DNA from 3 places in the Massilia sp. TWR1-2-2 genome. Region 2 is predicted to be linked to each of the others. Evidence: predicted binding sites of a transcription regulator. Region 2 holds the regulator's gene; each other region holds the start of a gene.
The links. Region 2 encodes FNR, which switches genes on or off when oxygen is low (the NO sensors DNR and NnrR bind a similar motif). Its sites were predicted from a motif close to TTGATNNNNATCAA; they were not measured.

Region 1 (6,026 bases), on a different contig from region 2:
TGCCGGTGTCGGTCAATATCTCGTCGCGCCAGTTCAACGAAACCGATATCGCCCGCGTGTTTTCCGGCGCAATGGCGCGCCACGGCATTGCCGCCAGCCTGCTGGAAATTGAACTGACCGAGTCGTCGATGATGGGCGGCAGCAGCCATGTGCTCGAATCGCTGTCGAAGATTCGCGGCATGGGCATCAAGCTGCTGGTCGACGATTTCGGCACCGGCTACTCGTCGCTGGCGCAGCTGCAGATGCTCGACTTTGACATGCTGAAGGTCGACAAGGCATTCACCAGCCGCATCGAACAAACCGAGCAGGGCAAGATCTTGTTTACGGCCATCATCACCATGGCGCACGCGCTCGGCATGCGGGTGGTCGCCGAGGGCGTCGAGACCGGCAAGCAGCTGAGCATCCTGCGCGCGCTGCGCTGCGACGAGGTGCAGGGCTATTTCATCTCGCTGCCGCAGGCGGCGACCGAGGCGCAGAGCGTGCTGCTGTCGCCGGTGGCCTGAACCAGCGGTGCCGCGGCGGCTGCGGCACCGCGTGCAAGATGGCCAACCACGTTTCAACCTGTGGCTGCCGATGTCTGAACAACCATGTCTTCACCGAACGTGAGCACCACTACCTGCCATCGGCCGAGCGCGGCGCGTTCGCCGCCGTCAGCCCGATCGACGGCAAGGAGCGCCAGTATGGCTACGACGCGGTCGGCGACGTTCCGCTGGTGATCATCACCGGCATGGACCGCAAGGATGCGCTGGTCGACTGGCACGGCCGGGCGCATCCAGCTGTCGTCGAAGCTGCTGGACCAGGTAGCCGAATGTCACAATTCAGAACAATGTATCTTCCACCACAGGCGCCGCCTTGGTTCGCGGTGGCAGCGGGGCGGCCTCGGCGGTGAGACGGTCGGCTTCCCAAGGGCGGTAGATGTCGGCCTCGTTGACCAGTTCGCCTTCCAGCCAGCCCTGGTATTGACCCGGTTCGAGCAGCACCAGCATGCGTTTTTCGTCGCCGGGCTTGTGGAAGCGCTGCATCAGCGGATGGCCGTCGGCATTGATGGTCAGCATCGAGAACGACAGCAGCGGCAAGCCGTCCGGTCCGCTCGGGCGCCACTCCCAGATGCCGGCGATGCCGAGCCGCTCGTTGCCGGCTGCGGTGATGCGCCAGCGCACCGGATTGCCGCTGTCGTAGCACGGCTCGTAAAAGTTATCCGCCGGAACAATGCAGAACTGATTGCGTTTCCACGCGTTGCGGAACGACGGCTTGGTCGCCACCGTCTCGGTGCGCGCGTTGTAGGTCTGGCGTGCCAGCTTCGTGTCGGCCCAGTGCGGCACCATGCCGAACATCGCCGGCACCACCTCGACTTGGCCGGCGGCATCGCGCGATTCGCGCAGGATCGGCGCCAGGTAGCCAGGGAACGCTTCGTCCGGAAAATTGAACAGTGCGCGTTCGAGACCATGGTGCTGGCTGATCGCGTCGAGGCGGGTAGGGGTGTAGTTGGCGCACATTGCACAATGGTAGCGCGTTTTTCCGATACCGGCTGCACAGTGGCAGCGCCGCGCGAATGGTGCACGTTTGATCTGCCGCAAGGACTGGGGGCAGCTCGGTGCGCCACACTTTCGCATGCCGCCTGGCCGGCGCCTGCAGAACCGAAAGGACCGCCGTGAGACAGTTGACATCATCCGACCTCGACGAGCTCGAGAGCCGGCTGCGCAGCGAGCGGCACCTGGTGCTCGAAGCGATCCGCGACCGGCTGGTCGGTTACGACAGCGACGAGCAGAGCGTGCTGGTCAATTTCTTTGCCGAGCATGGCAGCAAGGCGGCAGCCGGCCAGCTGGGCGCCACCGACATTGCCCAGTTGCGCGACGAGCTGGCGCGGCTCGACAACATCGACATGGCGATGAAGCGGCTGGACTTCGGCGCCGGCGGCCTGTGCGTCGTATGCGGCAACCCGATCCCGCTGACGCGGCTGCGCGCGGCGCCGGCGTCGCTGACGTGCCTCCATTGCCAGCGCCGCATCGACGCCGGCAGTGAAACGGCGACCGGCGCCCCGCACGTGCCGGGCCGCGCCCACGGCGCTCATTAGCCGCCCGCAGCCGTTAGGCGTCCTCCTTGCGCAGCCCCGCTCCGGCATCCTCGCGCCCCCTTTACCGCATCCCGCGCAGCCCTCCACGCCATCCTCGCGAAGCGGGCATGCCGGAGCGGTCATTGAAACATGCTTGATACAGATCAAGGTTGCAGGACGACCGCGGCTCCTATCATTGACATCCAATCAACCGAAACGGAGAAGCACATGGACCAGGCGTTCAAGGAGTTCGTCCTGAAAGTGATCGACGGCGCCAGCGACCTGACGCTGGCGACCGTGCGGCCGGACGGCTACCCGCAGGCGACGACGATCAGCTTCGCCCACGACAAGCTGAACCTGTTCGTCGGCATCGGCAAGCACAGTCAGAAAGCCAACAATGTCCGGTATAACAGCAAGGTGTCGCTGACCATCAACTTGCCGTACCACGACTGGCGCGAGATCCAGGACCTGTCGATGAGCGCGCTGGCCGAGCTGCTGGCGCCCGGGCCGGATGTCGAGCTGGCCAAGTCGTGCCTGCTCAAGCGCTTGCCGCAGATCGCCGAATGGGGCGAGAACGGCCAGGCCAATGAGGTCGCGTTCCTGAAGATCACGCCGCAGGTGATCTCGATTCTCGACTACACCAAGGGGTTCGGCCACACCGAGCAGGGCGTGGCCACCTGAGCGGCGACGCGCCGGCGTTCGGCGCGGCAAGCACCGTCAGCTGGTAAATTCGGCAGCCGTCGCCGTGCCGCTGCCGTGCGGGAACACCAGCACCGGGATCGCGCTGTGGGTCAGCACCTTGTGGGTTTCGCTGCCCAGCAACATGGCCTTGACGCCTTTGCGGCCATGCGACGCCATCGCCACCAGGTCGCAGTTGGCGTTGCGCGCCGCGTCGATGATGGCGTCGAACGGATAGTCCGACATCAGCAGCAGCGTGTTGCATTTGACACCGGCGTCGCTGGCCATCTGCTCGATGTGCTCGAGGTAGCGCTTGGCGTGCCTTTCGTTCTCCTGGCGCACCTGGGCATGTACCGCTTCTGTCACCCCAGGCTCGTAGGTAAACAGGTGCAACACCGGCATCACGTGAACGCCGGTGATGGCCGCGCCGGTGGCCTGCGCGAGACGAATGCACGACACGATCGCCGCTTCTGAATCGGCGCTGCCGTCGGTCGGCAGCAATATGTGGCTAAACACGCTCTCGCTCCTTATCGGCTTGTACATTGCCGTAGCGCGCGCGGCGGTCATGCCGACCGTCGGCGCGCGCGGCGCCTGTGTGCCGGCGCGCACGCGGCGCTTGCGCCCGCGTGGCGTTGGCCAGGGTCAGGTCCATCGTCGAGCGGTGCAGCAGCAGCCACTTCGGCAGCAACTGCAGCGCCTCGCGGCCAAGCTTGACATCGCCGCCTTCGACGTGCGGCTGGGCGTGGTGCAGGGCGGCGAGCGCGCGCGCGTGTTGCTCACGGTGACCGCGCAGCGCCGGGTAATGAAGTGCTTCCATCACCGCTTCCTCGTCGCGAAAGCTGATCTCAAGCTCGGCGATCAGGTCGTTAAATCCGTCCGCGAACTGATCGTCAGGTGTGCGGGCCAGGCGCTCCATCCGCTGCGCCATCGCGCGGCGTGCCTTGCTCATCATTTCGGCAACATTCTTTGCCATCGAACTGGTCGTGTTGAAGTTCATGATCAACCTCTTGCAAAAACGGGCGCCGCCAGGAAAAGGCGGCCCCTTTTCAGGGTGGGCCACGACGCCGGAAAACCGCTTTGATGCAAATCAAAAAAAGAGAAACCGGCCGGCGGCCGCATTGCCTAGCGGAAGATCAGCACCGGCACCTTGCTGTGCACCAGCACCTTTTGCGTCTGGCTGCCGAGCAGCACGCCGGCAATGCCGCGCCGCCCGTGCGAGCCCATCGCGATCAGGTCGCACTGGCGGCTGACCGCGGCATCGACGATCACTTTCCAGGGATCGTCCGACATCACTTGTTCGCAGGTGCAGGCGATGCCGGCCTCGCGCGCCGCGCCGCTGATGAATTCCAGGTACGTCACTGCGCGCTTGGCGCTGTCGACGGCGAACTGGTCCGACGTGTCTTCCACCATTTCGGCATGGTAGGTGAACGTGTGGAACTGCGGCACGACGGTCAGGCCGAGCACCTCGGCGCCAAGCTCCTTGGCGAAGGCGACAGCGGCAAGAATGGCGCGCTCGGATTGCTCTGAGCCATCGGTCGGCAACAGGATTCGTTTGAACATGCTGTGTCCCCTGGAAAAAAAGGCGCTGCGACGCGCGCTGGCGCTATTGGCGAATAGTCGAACAGGTAGTCTGTCGGTGCGCCGAGCGAGCAGCCTTGATGCATATCAAAGTGGCCGGCGTCCGGACAACGACAGTTGTTGCTGCGGCCTTGGTCCGGCGCCCGAACGCCGGGGCCGGCATGGCCTGCGGGCGGAATGGCATGTTCAAGCGCGTCTTGTTGATCCAGGGGCATCCCGACAGCGGCGGCGGGCACCTGTGCGGCGCGCTGGAGGAAGCCTACGCCAGGGGCGCCGTCGAAGGCGGCCACGAGCTGCGCCGCATCGACATCGCCGCGCTCGACTTCCCGCTGCTCAGGAGCCAGGACGAATGGGAGCACGGGCCGTTGCCGCCGACGCTGCTGCAGTCGCAGCAAGACATCCTGTGGTCGCAGCACATCGTGATTTTCTTTCCCTTGTGGCTGGGCGACATGCCGGCCATGCTGAAGGGCTTTCTCGAGCAGGTCGAGCGTCCCGGCTTTGCCTTCTCCGGCGACGCCAGAAATCCGTTTGCGCGCAAGGGCCTGAAGGGACGCTCGGCCCGCCTGGTGGTGACGATGGGCATGCCGGCGGTGGTGTACCGCGTGTTCTTCCGCGCCCACGGCGTCAAGTCGCTCAGGCGCAGCGTGCTCGGCTTTGCTGGCATCGCGCCGGTGGCCGACACCCTCATCGGCATGACCGGCAACATGAAGTCGCGCCGTGCCGCCCGCTGGCTCGACCGCCTGTTCGCACTGGGGCGGGCGGCGGTCTAAGGTGTCAGGTCTGACATTCGGACATTTGGTTGTTCAAATGTTCGAATGCCAGACCTGACACCAGCATTTATTCAAATGTCCGAATGTCAGACCTGACACCAGCATTTGTTCAAATGTCCGAATGCCAGACCTGACACCAGCATTTAAGTCCGCATGACGGCGGCATATCGGTCCAACGTCCTTGGCTTCCAGACCCTGCATTTACCATGGGCCTACCGCCCCAGCAGCTTCGCCACCCGCTCCACCGCTTCCTCGATGCGTGTCAGCTTGGTCGCATACGACAGCCGCACGTGGCGTGCCGGCGCGGCGAAGCCGAAGTCCGCCCCCGGCACGATCGCCACACCGGTTTTCGCCAACACATCCAGGCAGAAGGCGGCGCTGTCGCCGCTGGCCGTGTGCGCCAGCTCGCTGATGTCGGCGTACACATAGAATGCGCCGTCCGGCATCACCGGCACCTGGAAACCGAGCCCGCGCAGGGCCGGCACCAGGAAGTCGCGGCGGCGCTGAAATTCGCGCCGGCGCTGCTCGTAAATAGCGATCGAATCGGGATGGAAGCACGCCAGCGCGGCATGCTGGGCGATCGTCGACGGACAGATGAACAGGTTCTGCGCCAGCTTTTCGAACACCGGCACCAGCAGCTCAGGCACCACCAGCCAGCCGAGCCGCCAGCCGGTCATGTTGAAGTATTTGGAGAAGCTGTTGACGGTGATGACGTCGGCATCGAAGTGCAGCGCGCTGACCGGCGCATGGTCGTACGACAGGCCCTGGTAGATCTCGTCGACGATGGCAAAGCCGCCGCGCGCGCGCACCGCCGCCAGCATCTGCTGCATCTGCGGCCCGGTCATCGAGGTGCCGGTCGGGTTCGACGGCGACGCCACGATCACGCCGCGCGTGCGCTCGCTCCAGCGTTGCTCGACGTCAAGCGCCGTCAGCTGGTAGCGCTGGGC
Region 2 (6,026 bases):
ATGCGCCTGCCGGTGCGCCCACTGCGGCGATGACGGTCGCGCGCGAATTGGGAACGGGCGCTGGGCCAAAGCGGTTGGCGCCCGCCGAGCCCCGCGCGAAGGTCGCATACAGCCCAAGCGCAACGTTGTCGAACGGCACGATCGCCGCAAGCGAGCACCCGCCCGAGCGGTCCAGGTCGTTCAGGCGGCGTATCATCAGCACGAACGTCGCGGGGATGAACGCCAGATAGGAGGTCAAAATCACCGTCATCGCCACCATCGGTGAAAAAGCCGCGACACTGGCGGTGGCTACGCACAAGACCGCCATTGTCAGCACGCAGCAATAGGTGAAGTAACGCAGGCGGCCGATCCTGCCGTTCACCGTCAGCAAACTGGGCTGGTAGCGGTCGGCACCGGCCGGGTTCGCCATGGCATCGCCAAAAGTAGTTTCCAAGATGTCTCCCTGCATGAGCGGCCGTTTCTGGCTGCAGCGCCTTTGCTGCGGCGCGGTCGGGGCCGGCCAGGAACCCGGGTCGATAGTGACGATTTGCATGGAGCTCATCTTGGCGTAGAGCAAGAGAGTCTCCTCTGCTGTCGAGCAGTTCTGCTCACTGTTCAAACATTTCCTTGATCTACATCAAATTCTGCATTGATCCCGGGCCACTTTGCCTGCTGCGCCGGTGTCTACAGCAGGTAGTGGTTCGGTAACGTCTCAGCTGTCGAGGAGGAATGATGGATAACGCACACGCATCGCCAATTGGCGCAATGAATATCATGGACGACTCTGGTCACCGGCAAATGAATTGGAACATGGCCAATTCCAGGGAAATCGCCGCCGCACAGAAGACTTTCGACCGCCTGGTCAAGCAGGGATACGCCGCGTTCGGCGCCATCAGCCGCACCGACGCCAAGCGGGCGATCACGGCCTTCGATCCGACCATGGAAGAAGTGGTCATGGTGCCGCGTATCGTCGGCGGCTAAGTTGCCAGTGCTGGATCGGGCAAGCTGGCTTTTCGCGCGCTGCACCGCGTGGTGGCAGGCAGCACGGCGCACGCGCGAAAAGCTGCGGCAAGAGGCGTTGCAACGGGCCCATGCCGAGCAACGGGCGCTGTCGCTCCTGCTCGGCCTGCTCAACGCCGAGCAGCGCCGCGAATTCCAGGCCCACGGCTACTTTCACGTCATCGGCGGCAGCACCGGCGACCGCTACCGCATCCGGCTCGACTCGGCCGTCAACATCGACGTCCTCGGCGAACACGGCATCATCCGCTATCACCTGTGCGCGCGGCCCACCGGCAGCCTGCCGATGTACGACGTGATGGCGGGCCAGTTATTGCATCTGCAAGACAGCAGCGCCGAGATCGGTTTCCTGTCGCAGGCGAACCGGCATGTCACGCTGTCATTTGCCGCGATGGGACGCTGGCAGGAGCGCTGACGCGGCGCTGCCCTGTGGTTTGCGCGGCTTGGCGCGACAGATTCACGTCTCCGCCAGCGCATTGACGCGGCTGCGGCGAATTCGTCCATACGCAGGCGTATAATGAACGTGGATGTCCGCGCCGCGGACATGCCGCAACTTGAATGCCGCCAATGCTTGCTTCTTCGTCACCAACCGCTCTGCCGCAGCTGAACATCACTGCCCTCAAGGCAAGTTGCGCCAACTGCAGCATGCACCAGCTGTGCCTGCCGATGGGCCTTGACGCGGCGGAAATCGTCCGCCTCGACGAAGTGATCGGCCTGCGCCGCCGCATCGCCCGCGACGAGCGCCTGTATCAGATGGACCAGCCATTCCGCAGCCTGTACGCGATCCGCTTCGGCCACTTCAAGACTTACCAGGTCAATGCCGCCGGCGACGAGCAGATTACCGGCTTCCAGATGGCCGGCGAACTGCTTGGCATGGACGCCATCAGCGGCGAACGCCACCACTGCGACGCCGTCGCCCTCGAAGACAGCGAGGTCTGCGAGATTCCGTTCGACGGCCTCGAGCACCTGTTCGCGCACGTGCCGACCTTGCTGCGCCATTTCCACCGCATCATGAGCACCGAAATCACGCGCGAGCAAAACGTCATGCTGCTGCTCGGTAACATGCAGGCTGAGCAGCGCTTCGCCGTTTTCCTCACCAACCTGTCGGCCCGCTACGCCGCGCGCGGTTATTCGGCCACCGCGTTCCAGTTGCGCATGTCGCGCGAAGACATCGGCAACTACCTCGGCCTGACCATCGAGAGCATCAGCCGGCTGCTGTCGCGCTTCAAGAAGCAGGGCCTGCTCAAGGTCGACAAGCGCGAAGTGACGCTGCTGCAGCCGGCGCTGCTCAAGGCAATGGCCGCCGGCACCGAGCGCTGCAGCCCGATGGCGTAAAGCCCACGATTAAAACGGCGCCCGCTGGTCGGGCGGCGTGACCACCAGATACATCGTCAGCAAACTCGACAGGGCACACACGCTCCACAACGCAAAAAAGCCGACGCTGTAGACCGCCGTCGGCGTAATGCCTGACGCCGCCAGGTACGCCAGGTCGGCCGGATCGAACACCGAGAACACGCAGCCTTCCGCCAGCGCCGCCGCCAGGAACGAAGGCCACAATACCGTCATCGCCAGCCGCCGCATGCTGCCCCTCACGGCGCCGGCGCCGTCGGTGCGTCGGCGTGGATCGCCAGCGCGCTCTCGCGCGGCCAGCTCCAGCTGCGCGCCACCCGCCATTCGCGCCGCGCGCCCTCCACCACCACCTGCCAGTGGGTCGCTTCGAGCTTTGCCACCGGCACCGCGAAGCGGCCGTCGCTGCCGGGCCGCGCCAGCAGCTGCAGGTCCTTGCCAGGCTGGGTCGGGTGCGCCAGGTAGATGTGCAGCGGCGCCTGCAGCGGCGCGCCGCCACTGGTCACCGCGCCGCTCAGCACCCCCGCGCCGGCGTCGTAGCTTGCCTCGAACGCGATCGCCAGCGCCGTCGCCGCGCGGTCGCGCCGCAAATCCTGGTTGATCGCCTTGCCCTGCTTGTAGTAGTCGTCGACCACCATCGCGTCGGGCCGCGACAGCGCCAGCGAGCCGGCCACGCCGCCGCCGACGAGCACGAACACAGGGCCGATCATCAGCAACCACGGCCAGCGGTGGCTGTACCACGGACGGACCGGCGCTGCGGCCGGGGATGCGACAGTCGATGCGATTGGCATGGAGATTTCCTTGATCATGGTTTCGGAACGATGAAGACCGCTTTTTCGGTCACCTTCAGCGCCGGGTCGTCGAGCGCCGTGAGCACGAACTCGATCTGGTTCGATCCGGTCGCGGCGGCGCTCCTCGGCACCCTCACCCGCACCGGCACGGCGCGCGCGCTGGCCCCTTCGAGTCGCGCCAGCTCGGGCGAAGCCAGGCTGATCGACGCCAGCCCCGACACCGACACGCGGAACGTATGCGCCTTCTCGGCCGTGTTCATCACCTGCAGCCGGTAGACGTTTTCGATGATGCCGTCCTCGACTTCGCGCCCCATGGCGCCGCGGTCGCGGATGACGTCGAGCTTGAGCGGCGTGCGCAGCGCCAGCGCGGCGCCGACGGCGAACACGATCGCCCCCAGCAGCGCGCAGTAAACCAGGATGCGCGGGCGCACCAGCTGGCGCCGCACCCGCGCCATGCTCCAGCCGTTGGCCATCGCATTGCCGGTCGAATAGCGGATCAGTCCTGGCGGCTTGTCCACTTTGGCCATCACCGTATTGCACGCGTCGATGCAGGCGGCGCAGCCGATGCACTCGTACTGCAGGCCGTCGCGGATGTCGATGCCGGTCGGGCACACCTGCACGCACAGGCTGCAGTCGATGCAGTCGCCCGCTTTCGGCAGCGCCAGCGTGGCGAAGCTTTTTTCCGGCGCCGCCTTGGCCTGCGCGCCGCGCGGCTCGCCGCGCGCCACGTCATACGTGACGATCAGCGTGTCCTGGTCGAACATCGCGCTCTGGAAGCGCGCATACGGGCACATGTACTTGCACACCTGCTCGCGCAGCCAGCCGGCGTTGCCGTAGGTTGCCAGCGCATAGAACAGCACCCAGAACGTCTCCCACGACGACAACTGCAGATTCCACAACTGGTTCGCCAGGCGCTCCACCGGCACGAAGTAGCCGACAAAGCTCAGGCCCGTCAACAGCGCCACCGCCAGCCAGGCCGAATGCTTGGCGACCTTGCGCGCGGCCTTGCCGACGCTCCAGGGCTGGCGGTCGAGCCGGATGCGGGCGCTGCGCGCACCTTCGATGCGCCGCTCGATCCACATGAAAATCTCGGTGTACACCGTCTGCGGGCAGGCGAACCCGCACCACACCCGTCCTGCCACCGCCGTCACCAGGAACAGCGCAAAGGCGCAGATGATCAGCAACGCGGCCAGGTAGATGAAGTCCTGCGGCCACAGCACCACGCCAAAAATATAGAACTTGCGCTCACCGAGGTCGAACAGCACCGCCTGGCGGCCGTTCCAGTTCAGCCACGGCAGGCCGTAGAACACGAGCTGGGTAAGCCACACGCAGGCCCAGCGCAGCGTCGCATACGGCCCCTTCGCCTCGCGCGGATAGATTTCCTCGCGTTTGGCGTACATCTTGATGATTGCCTCGCGCGGCGCTGCCTCGTTCATTTTTTCGGCACCGCCGCCGGTTGATTCGACAGGCCCCACACGTACGCTGCCAGCAGGTGCACCTTCGGCTCGCCGAGGAAGGCGTCGAACGCGGGCATCGTATTGCTGCGGCCCTTGTTGACCGTCTCGATGATGGTGTCGGCGTTACCGCCGTACAGCCACACCTTGTCGGTCAGGTTCGGCGCGCCCAGCGCCTGGTTGCCGCCGCCGTCGGCGCCGTGGCAGGCGACACAGGCGGCAAACTTCTGCTTGCCGAAGGCGACCTTGATCGGATCGGTGGTCAGGTTCGACAGGCTGCGCACGTAATGGGCGACGTTCTCGACGTCCTTGTCCGACCCCACCGCAGCGCCCATCGGCGGCATCATGCCGCTGCGCCCGTGCATGATGGTCGTCTTGATCATCGCCGCGTCGCCGCCGTACAGCCAGTCGCCGTCGGTCAGGTTCGGAAAGCCCTTGTTGCCGCGCGCGTCAGAGCCGTGGCACTGGGCGCAGTAGGTCAGGAACAGCCGCTCGCCGATCGCCTGCGCCTGCGGGTCCGCCGCCACCGTCTTCAGATCGAGCTTGGCGTAGCGCTCGAACAGCGGGCCGTATTCGGCGTCCGCCTTTTTGAGTTCGGTCTGGTATTCGCCCGACGACTTCCAGCCGAAGCTGCCGGCGTAGCTGCCCAGGCCCGGATACAGCACCAGGTACACCAGCGCGAACACGATCGTCAGGTAGAACAGCCACATCCACCAGCGCGGCATCGGCGTGTTCAGCTCCGTCAGGTCTTCATCCCATACGTGGCCGGTGGTGCCGGGACCGGCGGGCGAGCCTTCCGGGATCTCCTTGACGCGGTGGATCGATTGGGACCAGAGCAGCAGGCCGCAGCCGGCGATCGACAGCAGCGTGATGACGGCGATGTAGTAGTCCCAGAAGCCGTTGGTGAAATCAGCCATGACCGCTGTCCTCCTCGTCGGCGAACGGCAGTGCCGCCGCCGTCGCAAAATCCTGTCCGCGCTTGAGCACGAAGGTCCACAGCAGGATGCCGACGAAAGTGGTGAAGCTGATCACCGTCATCACGCTGCTCGCGCTGTCAAAAATATGTTCGATTGCCATGTCAGTTCCTTGTCTTGATCTGCGTGCCGAGGCCCTGCAGGTAGGCCACCAGCGCGTCCTGCTCGGTCTTGCCTTCCAGCGTGGCCGGCGCGTCGTTGATTTCCTGCTCGCTGTACGGCACCGACAGGCGCTGCAGCGCGCGCATCTTCGGCACCACGTCGGCCGGCACCAGCCGCGCTTTTGCCAGCCACGGGTAGTTCGGCATGTTCGATTCCGGCACCAGGTCGCGCGGGCTGTCGAGGTGGGTGCGATGCCACTCGTCGCTATAGCGCCCGCCGACGCGCGCCAGGTCGGGACCGGTGCGCTTCGAGCCCCACTGGAACGGCCGGTCGTAGACGAATTCGCCGGCCACCGAGTAGTG
Region 3 (6,026 bases), 130 kb from region 2:
ATTGCTGGTCGGCGCCGGCCGGCGGCGACTTCGGCTGCCCCGCAGGCCGTGCTTCCTTCGGCTTGCGCTGCTCGGGCGGGATCGCTGCCAGCAGCGCGTCGACGCGCTGCTGCAGGCTGGCCGCGGCGTCGCCGGCCGGCGCCGGCGGCAGCTTGTTCCATTCGCGCCGCAGCGTTTCAGCGTTGAGCGGCGTGGCGGCGCCCTGCCATTCGGCCAGGAGCGCTTCGCGGGCAGCGAGCGCGCCTTCGCCTTGCGCGATGGCGCCAAGGCTGGCGCTGACGCGGGCGTGTTCGGCGGCGAACTCGCTGACCAGGTTGCGCGGCAGCGAGGCGTGCTCCGGCGCCGCCAGCGCGGCGGCGTGGGCGGCAGCGAGCTGTTCGAGCTGGGCGGCGACGTCGGCTGCCGGCAGTCCACTGCCGGCGAGCTTGCGCAGCGCGCCGACACTGTCGATGACGCCACGCTGCAGCACGACTTGGGCTTCGAGGCGCTGCGCCAGCGCGGCGCGGATGGCGTCGAACTCGCCGGCCAGTTCCGGCGCGGCGATGACCGACCAGCGCCGGTCAAGTTCGGCGACGTGATTGGGCGTCAGTTTTTCGTCTTTCAGCAGCTGCGCCGCCTGGTCGATGCAGGCCTGGCCACGCTGCAACTCGGCCTGGTGGTGACGGATGGCGTCGAGCCGCGACTGCATCAGCTTGGCGACGCGCCGGTCGGTGTTGCGAATGGCGCTGTGGACACGCTCGAGCTGCGCCGGCGTGTGGACAAACTCCGCCGCCGCCAGGCGCAGTTCGGAAAATTCGGATTGCAGGATGAACTCGACCGCGGCGGCCTCGTCGCCGGCGAGCTGCTTTACTTTTTCGGCTTGCAGCGCGCGTGGCGAACCGGCTGGCGCGGCAGCAGGAGCGGGTTGCGGCGCCGTTGCAGTAGGCGCCTCGCCGGGCTTGTCGCCTGGGCGCTTGAAAAGGAATTCGAACATGACGTCGGCTCAATCGCTCAAAACCGCCATGATAGCAAGAAGGCAGGATAAGCGGCGATTCGGCCGCCGTGTAGGCCGATGATGCGTTCAGGGAATCTGGCGGGAGGCGTGGCCGGCACGCGCCCGGCCGGGCGCGCAGCGGAGAAGTTTGCGAAACTCAGTGCGTCAGCGTAACGCGGTTGGCGCGCTGGCTGGCCAGGCGGCCACGCGCGATCGGTGCGACCGGGCCCGGACGCGGCTTGGTTTCCTGCATGTAGGCTTCGTGGGCCAGCATCTTGTTAGCGATCGAGAACCACGCTTCGCCCGAGATGACGGTGCGGGCAACGGGGAACAGTTCCTGCTCTTCGCGCGCCAGGCGCTGCAGCAAGGAATTGCAGAACGTGTCGACGGCGGCGCAAAAGTCGGCGACACGGTCGGCCGAGTCGACCGACAAGCCGGCAAACCGTTCGGCGATTTCGCCCATCGCCTCGGCGGCCGCGCTGTTGAGATGGTCGAGCTCGGCGAGCAGCTGGTCCGCTTCGTGGGTGGCGCGGTGGATGGCCGGAATCAGGAATTTTTCAATCTTGCGCCAATGGCAAGTGTCGTACAGGCGGCGCAGCGCGTCACACGCATAATCTACCTGGCCAGGGGTCAGCGCGCGCTGTTGAACGAAATTGTTATAAAGCACTTTTTGTAGGGACTGCAGACTTATGCGGACGCTTGCTTGCTCGACCGACAGGGCAACCAGCGTGTATGTTGCAGTTAGCATTCGTTCTCCTTTTGCCCAGCGCGACGCCGGCTCGCCAGGTGGGAGCCAATGCTTCGGCGAGGAATGTGGTGGTTGAAACCGGCTTGGAGAGAGTTGCTTTTCTCATCAGCCCGAATGAATGAGTGTAAAGATGGTCGACAGGTCCGTGTTTGATCTAGCGCAAACTTGGAGGCTTGACAAGGCGTAAGCATGTTGCGCCATGCCAATAAGAAGTGCGCCTTCAACAAGCGCCATGTTCAGCCAGCGCATCTTGCAGTTGCACGCCAAAAGCGGCCGGGCTCGCCTGCGTCAGCATCACCTGTGGGCAGCCGTGCCAGCGCGCGCAACGCAGCAGTGCGGCCAGTTCGAGCGCGCGCCGGCGGTCCCAGACGATCGGGTCGAAGGCGACAGCAGCGTCGTCACGCTGGCGCTCAAGTCCGCTGCCGCCGCGCGCTGCGCCAGCTCACGATGATCCGGATGTATGTGTACAGGCGCATCCCAGCCGGTCACGCTGGCGCGCAGCAGCGCGCCCTCGCCGGCCAGCTGCGCCGGGTCGGGATGCGACCGGCGCGTGCGGTGATAGTCGGCAATCCACGCCGCCTTGCATACGCCGAGCGCCTTCACCGCTTGCAGCACCAGCTCGCGGCGCGTGTCGGCCAGTGGCGCCAGGCGCCTGTCGTGCCATTCCGGGTGCACGCGCTCTGCCAGGTCGTACACGCGCTGGAAGTTGTGGCGCCGCGCGATCATCAGCTGGCCGGCCGTGAACAGCGCTTCGAGCGAGCGCCTCTCGCTCTTTCGATCGGCACGAAGCACGCTTCGTGCGCCCAATATTCGAACAGGCGCCCTTCGGCCAGGTGCTCGTCGAGCCAGGCCGGGTCGTAGTCGCCCAGCCGGCTCCACAGCACCAGGTAGGGACTGCGCGCGACGACGCTGATGGTGTCGATCTGCAGCACGCCCATCGTGCGGATTGCCGCGATCACGTCTTCTTTGACGGCCTTGGCGCGGCGCGGCTGCAGCATCCCCTGCGCGGCCAGGTGCAGCGCGCGCGCGGCAGCGGGAGTCAATGTCAGTTCGGTCATGCACGCATTCTAATGAAGATCCGGCCGCGGCGCGGCCGATGAACTCTGCGTTATAGTAAGCGATTGTTTTCCGAACTTAAGCGACCTCATGCGGCTGTTGCACACCTCCGACTGGCACCTCGGCCAGACCCTCCACAATTTCGACCGTTCGCACGAGCACCAGTGCTTCCTCGACTGGCTGCTCGACAGCATCGTCGCCGAACAGGCCGACGCGCTGCTGATCTCGGGCGACGTGTTCGACACCGCCAATCCGTCGGCCGGCGCGCAGAAGCAGCTATATCGCTTCCTGCAGCAGGCCCGCGCCCGCGCGCCGCGGCTCGACATCGTCCTCATCGCGGGCAACCACGATTCGCCCGGACGGCTGGAGGCGCCCGGACCGCTGCTCGAAGCGCACGGCACGGTGGTGATCGGGCACGTCATGCGCAATGCGGACGGCGAGATCGACATGGAGCGCATGCTGGTGCCGCTGCACGACAAGCACGGCGCCGTGGCCGCGTGGTGCGTGGCGATCCCTTTCCTGCGCCCAGGCGACCTGCCGCGCGTCGCCGCCGCCGACGGCGAGGCGCCGCTCGACCCTTACTCGCATGGCATCGCCAAGCTTTATCAGCAGGCGTACGCGCTGGCGCAGGCGCGCCGCCTGCCCGGCCAGGCGATCCTGGCGATGGGCCACTGCCACATGGTGGACGGCCAGGCCTCGCTCGACTCGGAGCGGCGCATCGTCATCGGCGGCACCGAGGCGCTGCCGGCGACCATGTTCGATGCGTCGATCGCCTACGTCGCGCTGGGCCACCTGCACCTGGCGCAGCGGGTCGGCCAGAAGGAGCACATCCGCTATTGCGGCAGCCCGATTCCGCTGTCGTTCGCTGAAGTCGGCTACCAGCACCAGGTGCTGCGTATCGACCTGGCCGATGGCGTCGCGCGCGAAGTGACGCCGCTGATGGTGCCACGCGCGGTGCAGTTGCTGCGCGTGCCGCCGCAGCCGGCGCCGCTGGAAGAAGCGCTGGCCGCGCTGGCGTCGCTGGCGTTCGATGCCGATCTGGCGCCGACGGCGCAGCCGTTCATCGAAGTGCGGGTACTGCTCGACGCGCCCGAGCCGGGCCTGCGCGGGCGCATCGAGGCGGCGCTGGCCGGCAAGCCGGTACGCCTGGCCAAGATCGAACCGACCCGCCGCCAGAAGACAGTGGCGCCGGAGACGGTGGCGATGACGCTTGACCAGTTGGCGCAGATGCAGCCGGACGACATCTTCCGCCGCCTGTACCTGCAACGGTATGGCGAGGAAGCGCCGACGGACCAGCAAAGCGCTTTTGCCGAACTGGTGCTGGCCGCCGGCGCCGAAAGCGCGCCATGAGGATCCTTAAAATCAGCGGCAAGAACCTGGCCTCGCTGGCCGGCGAATTCGCGGTCGACTTCGAACAGGAGCCGCTGGCATCGTCGGGCCTGTTTGCCATCAGCGGGCCGACCGGCGCCGGCAAGAGCACCCTGCTCGATGCGCTGTGCCTGGCACTGTACGACGCCACGCCGCGCTTGCTCAGGCGCGGCGTCGGCAGCCAGCTGCCTGACGTCGGCGCTGAAACGGTGACGGCGCAGGATCCGCGCTCGCTGCTGCGGCGCGGCGCGGCCGAAGCGGTGGCCGAAGTCGACTTCGTCGGCAACGACGGTGGCCGTTACCGCGCCAACTGGAGCGTGCGGCGCGCGCACCGGAGGGCCAGCGGCGTGCTGCAAAGCTCCGCCATGACGCTGCACCGGCTGCCAGAGATGGCCGCGCTGGGCGGCACCAAGACCGAAGTGCAGGCCGAAATCGTCCAGCGCATCGGCCTGTCGTTCGAGCAGTTCACGCGCGCGGTGCTACTGGCGCAGAACGAATTTTCGGCCTTCCTCAAAACCGAGGAAAACGAACGCGGCGCGCTGCTCGAGACGCTGACAGGAAGCGCGATCTACAGCGACATCTCGAAGCGCGCGCATGAGCGCTACCGGATCGAACAAAACCTCACCGCGCAGCTGGCGGCGCGTCTGAAGGACCAGACGCCGCTGGCGGCCGAGGAGCGCGGCGCGCTGGACGAACAGCGCGCCGCCGCAGACGTGGCGCTGGCCGCCATCGACGAGCGCAGGGAGCTACTCGAGCGCAACCTGCGCTGGCATCAGGATGCGGCCAGGCTGCGTCAGCACGAAGCGCAGGCCGACGCCGATATGACCGCGGCGGCCGACAACGCGGCAACGGCAGCCGGGCGGAGAACCGCGCTGGCCACGCTCGATGCGGTGCAGCCGGCGCGCGCGCTGGTGGCCGACAGCGAACGGCTGGCGGCCGAACAGCAGGCGCTTCAAGCGGCGCTGACGGCGGGCGTAACCGCCTTGCAGGGCGCCATCGCGGCGCAAGAGCAAGCGGCGCTTGCGTCCACCGCCGCCGCCGGCGCGCTCGCCGACGCCGAGCAGGCGCAACGCGCGGCCGTGCCGCAGCTTGACCGCGCCAAGGCCCTCGATGCAGCGATTTCCACGCAAGCGCCGGCGCACGTGCAGACCGTGTCCGCGCGTGATGCGGCGCAGCGCGACGTGGTGCTGGCACAGGACGCGCTGGCGGCAAAGACTGCGCAGCTTGACGAAACGCGCGCCGCGCGCGACGCCGGAGACACATGGCTGGCGGCGCATCGGCAGTTCGAGATTCTTGCCGCACAGTGGCCACGCTGGGACAAGCTGCTGGCCCAAGCCGGCCAGGGCGCGGCGAATCAGGCCACGCTGGCCACTGCCCTGGCGACGGCGCAGCAAACAGCGGAGCGGGCCGGCGAGGCCGACGCCGAAGCGCGCGCCAAAGCGGAGAGCGCGACGACATCGCTGGCGGAGGCGGAAGATGCGCGCCAGCGAGCCATCGGCGCGCTGGCCGCTTTCGACGCCGACCAGATGCGCGCCGAACGCGGCCTGGTCAATGCCCGCCGCGAATCGCTTGGCGGCGGCGAAAGGATCTGGAGCGACCTGTCGGCCACGCGCGAGCGCCTGCAGCAAGTCACCGAACAAGGCGCGCGGCTGGTCGCGCTGAAGGACGCTGCCGAGGCGGCGCTGGCGGCGGCGCTTGCACTCGCGGCGCCATGCGCGGCCGCCGTCGAACAAGCGGAACGCTCGCTGAGCGCGGCCGAACTGGCCTGTGCCGACAGCGTCGAAGACTTGCGCGCCCAACTCGTCGACGACGAACCGTGCCCCGTATGCGGCAGTGCCGAACACCCGTACCAGCACCAGGATGTGCGCCTGCACGCCCTGC

Region 1: the regulator FNR is predicted to act here: its motif matches at 3,809-3,822, upstream of ACP7DD_RS05900 (hemerythrin domain-containing protein).
Region 3: the regulator FNR is predicted to act here: its motif matches at 1,871-1,884, upstream of ACP7DD_RS00665 (hemerythrin domain-containing protein).

Annotation. Positions count from the first base shown of each region.
Region 1 is NZ_JAFCWM010000004.1:196,570-202,595, forward strand. It holds gene ACP7DD_RS05870 (bifunctional diguanylate cyclase/phosphodiesterase) at 1-503, shown strand, start outside; gene ACP7DD_RS05875 (hypothetical protein) at 542-889, shown strand; gene ACP7DD_RS05880 (SOS response-associated peptidase) at 819-1,496, opposite strand; gene ACP7DD_RS05885 (TraR/DksA family transcriptional regulator) at 1,652-2,074, shown strand; gene ACP7DD_RS05890 (pyridoxamine 5'-phosphate oxidase family protein) at 2,282-2,734, shown strand; gene ACP7DD_RS05895 (universal stress protein) at 2,771-3,247, opposite strand; gene ACP7DD_RS05900 (hemerythrin domain-containing protein) at 3,240-3,728, opposite strand; gene ACP7DD_RS05905 (universal stress protein) at 3,854-4,291, opposite strand; gene ACP7DD_RS05910 (NAD(P)H-dependent oxidoreductase) at 4,492-5,079, shown strand; gene ACP7DD_RS05915 (pyridoxal phosphate-dependent aminotransferase) at 5,292-6,026, opposite strand, start outside.
Region 2 is NZ_JAFCWM010000001.1:251,999-258,024, reverse strand. It holds gene ACP7DD_RS01380 (DUF805 domain-containing protein) at 1-556, opposite strand, end outside; gene ACP7DD_RS01375 (hypothetical protein) at 790-960, shown strand; gene ACP7DD_RS01370 (hypothetical protein) at 962-1,411, shown strand; gene fnr (fumarate/nitrate reduction transcriptional regulator Fnr) at 1,555-2,331, shown strand; gene ACP7DD_RS01360 (hypothetical protein) at 2,341-2,589, opposite strand; gene ACP7DD_RS01355 (FixH family protein) at 2,586-3,134, opposite strand; gene ccoG (cytochrome c oxidase accessory protein CcoG) at 3,149-4,570, opposite strand; gene ccoP (cytochrome-c oxidase, cbb3-type subunit III) at 4,567-5,505, opposite strand; gene ACP7DD_RS01340 (cbb3-type cytochrome oxidase subunit 3) at 5,498-5,665, opposite strand; gene ccoO (cytochrome-c oxidase, cbb3-type subunit II) at 5,667-6,026, opposite strand, start outside.
Region 3 is NZ_JAFCWM010000001.1:125,866-131,891, reverse strand. It holds gene ACP7DD_RS00670 (DUF349 domain-containing protein) at 1-973, opposite strand, end outside; gene ACP7DD_RS00665 (hemerythrin domain-containing protein) at 1,131-1,721, opposite strand; partial or broken gene ACP7DD_RS00660 (DNA glycosylase AlkZ-like family protein) at 2,016-2,642, opposite strand; partial or broken gene ACP7DD_RS00655 (DNA glycosylase AlkZ-like family protein) at 2,537-2,779, opposite strand; gene ACP7DD_RS00650 (exonuclease SbcCD subunit D C-terminal domain-containing protein) at 2,868-4,127, shown strand; gene ACP7DD_RS00645 (AAA family ATPase) at 4,124-6,026, shown strand, end outside.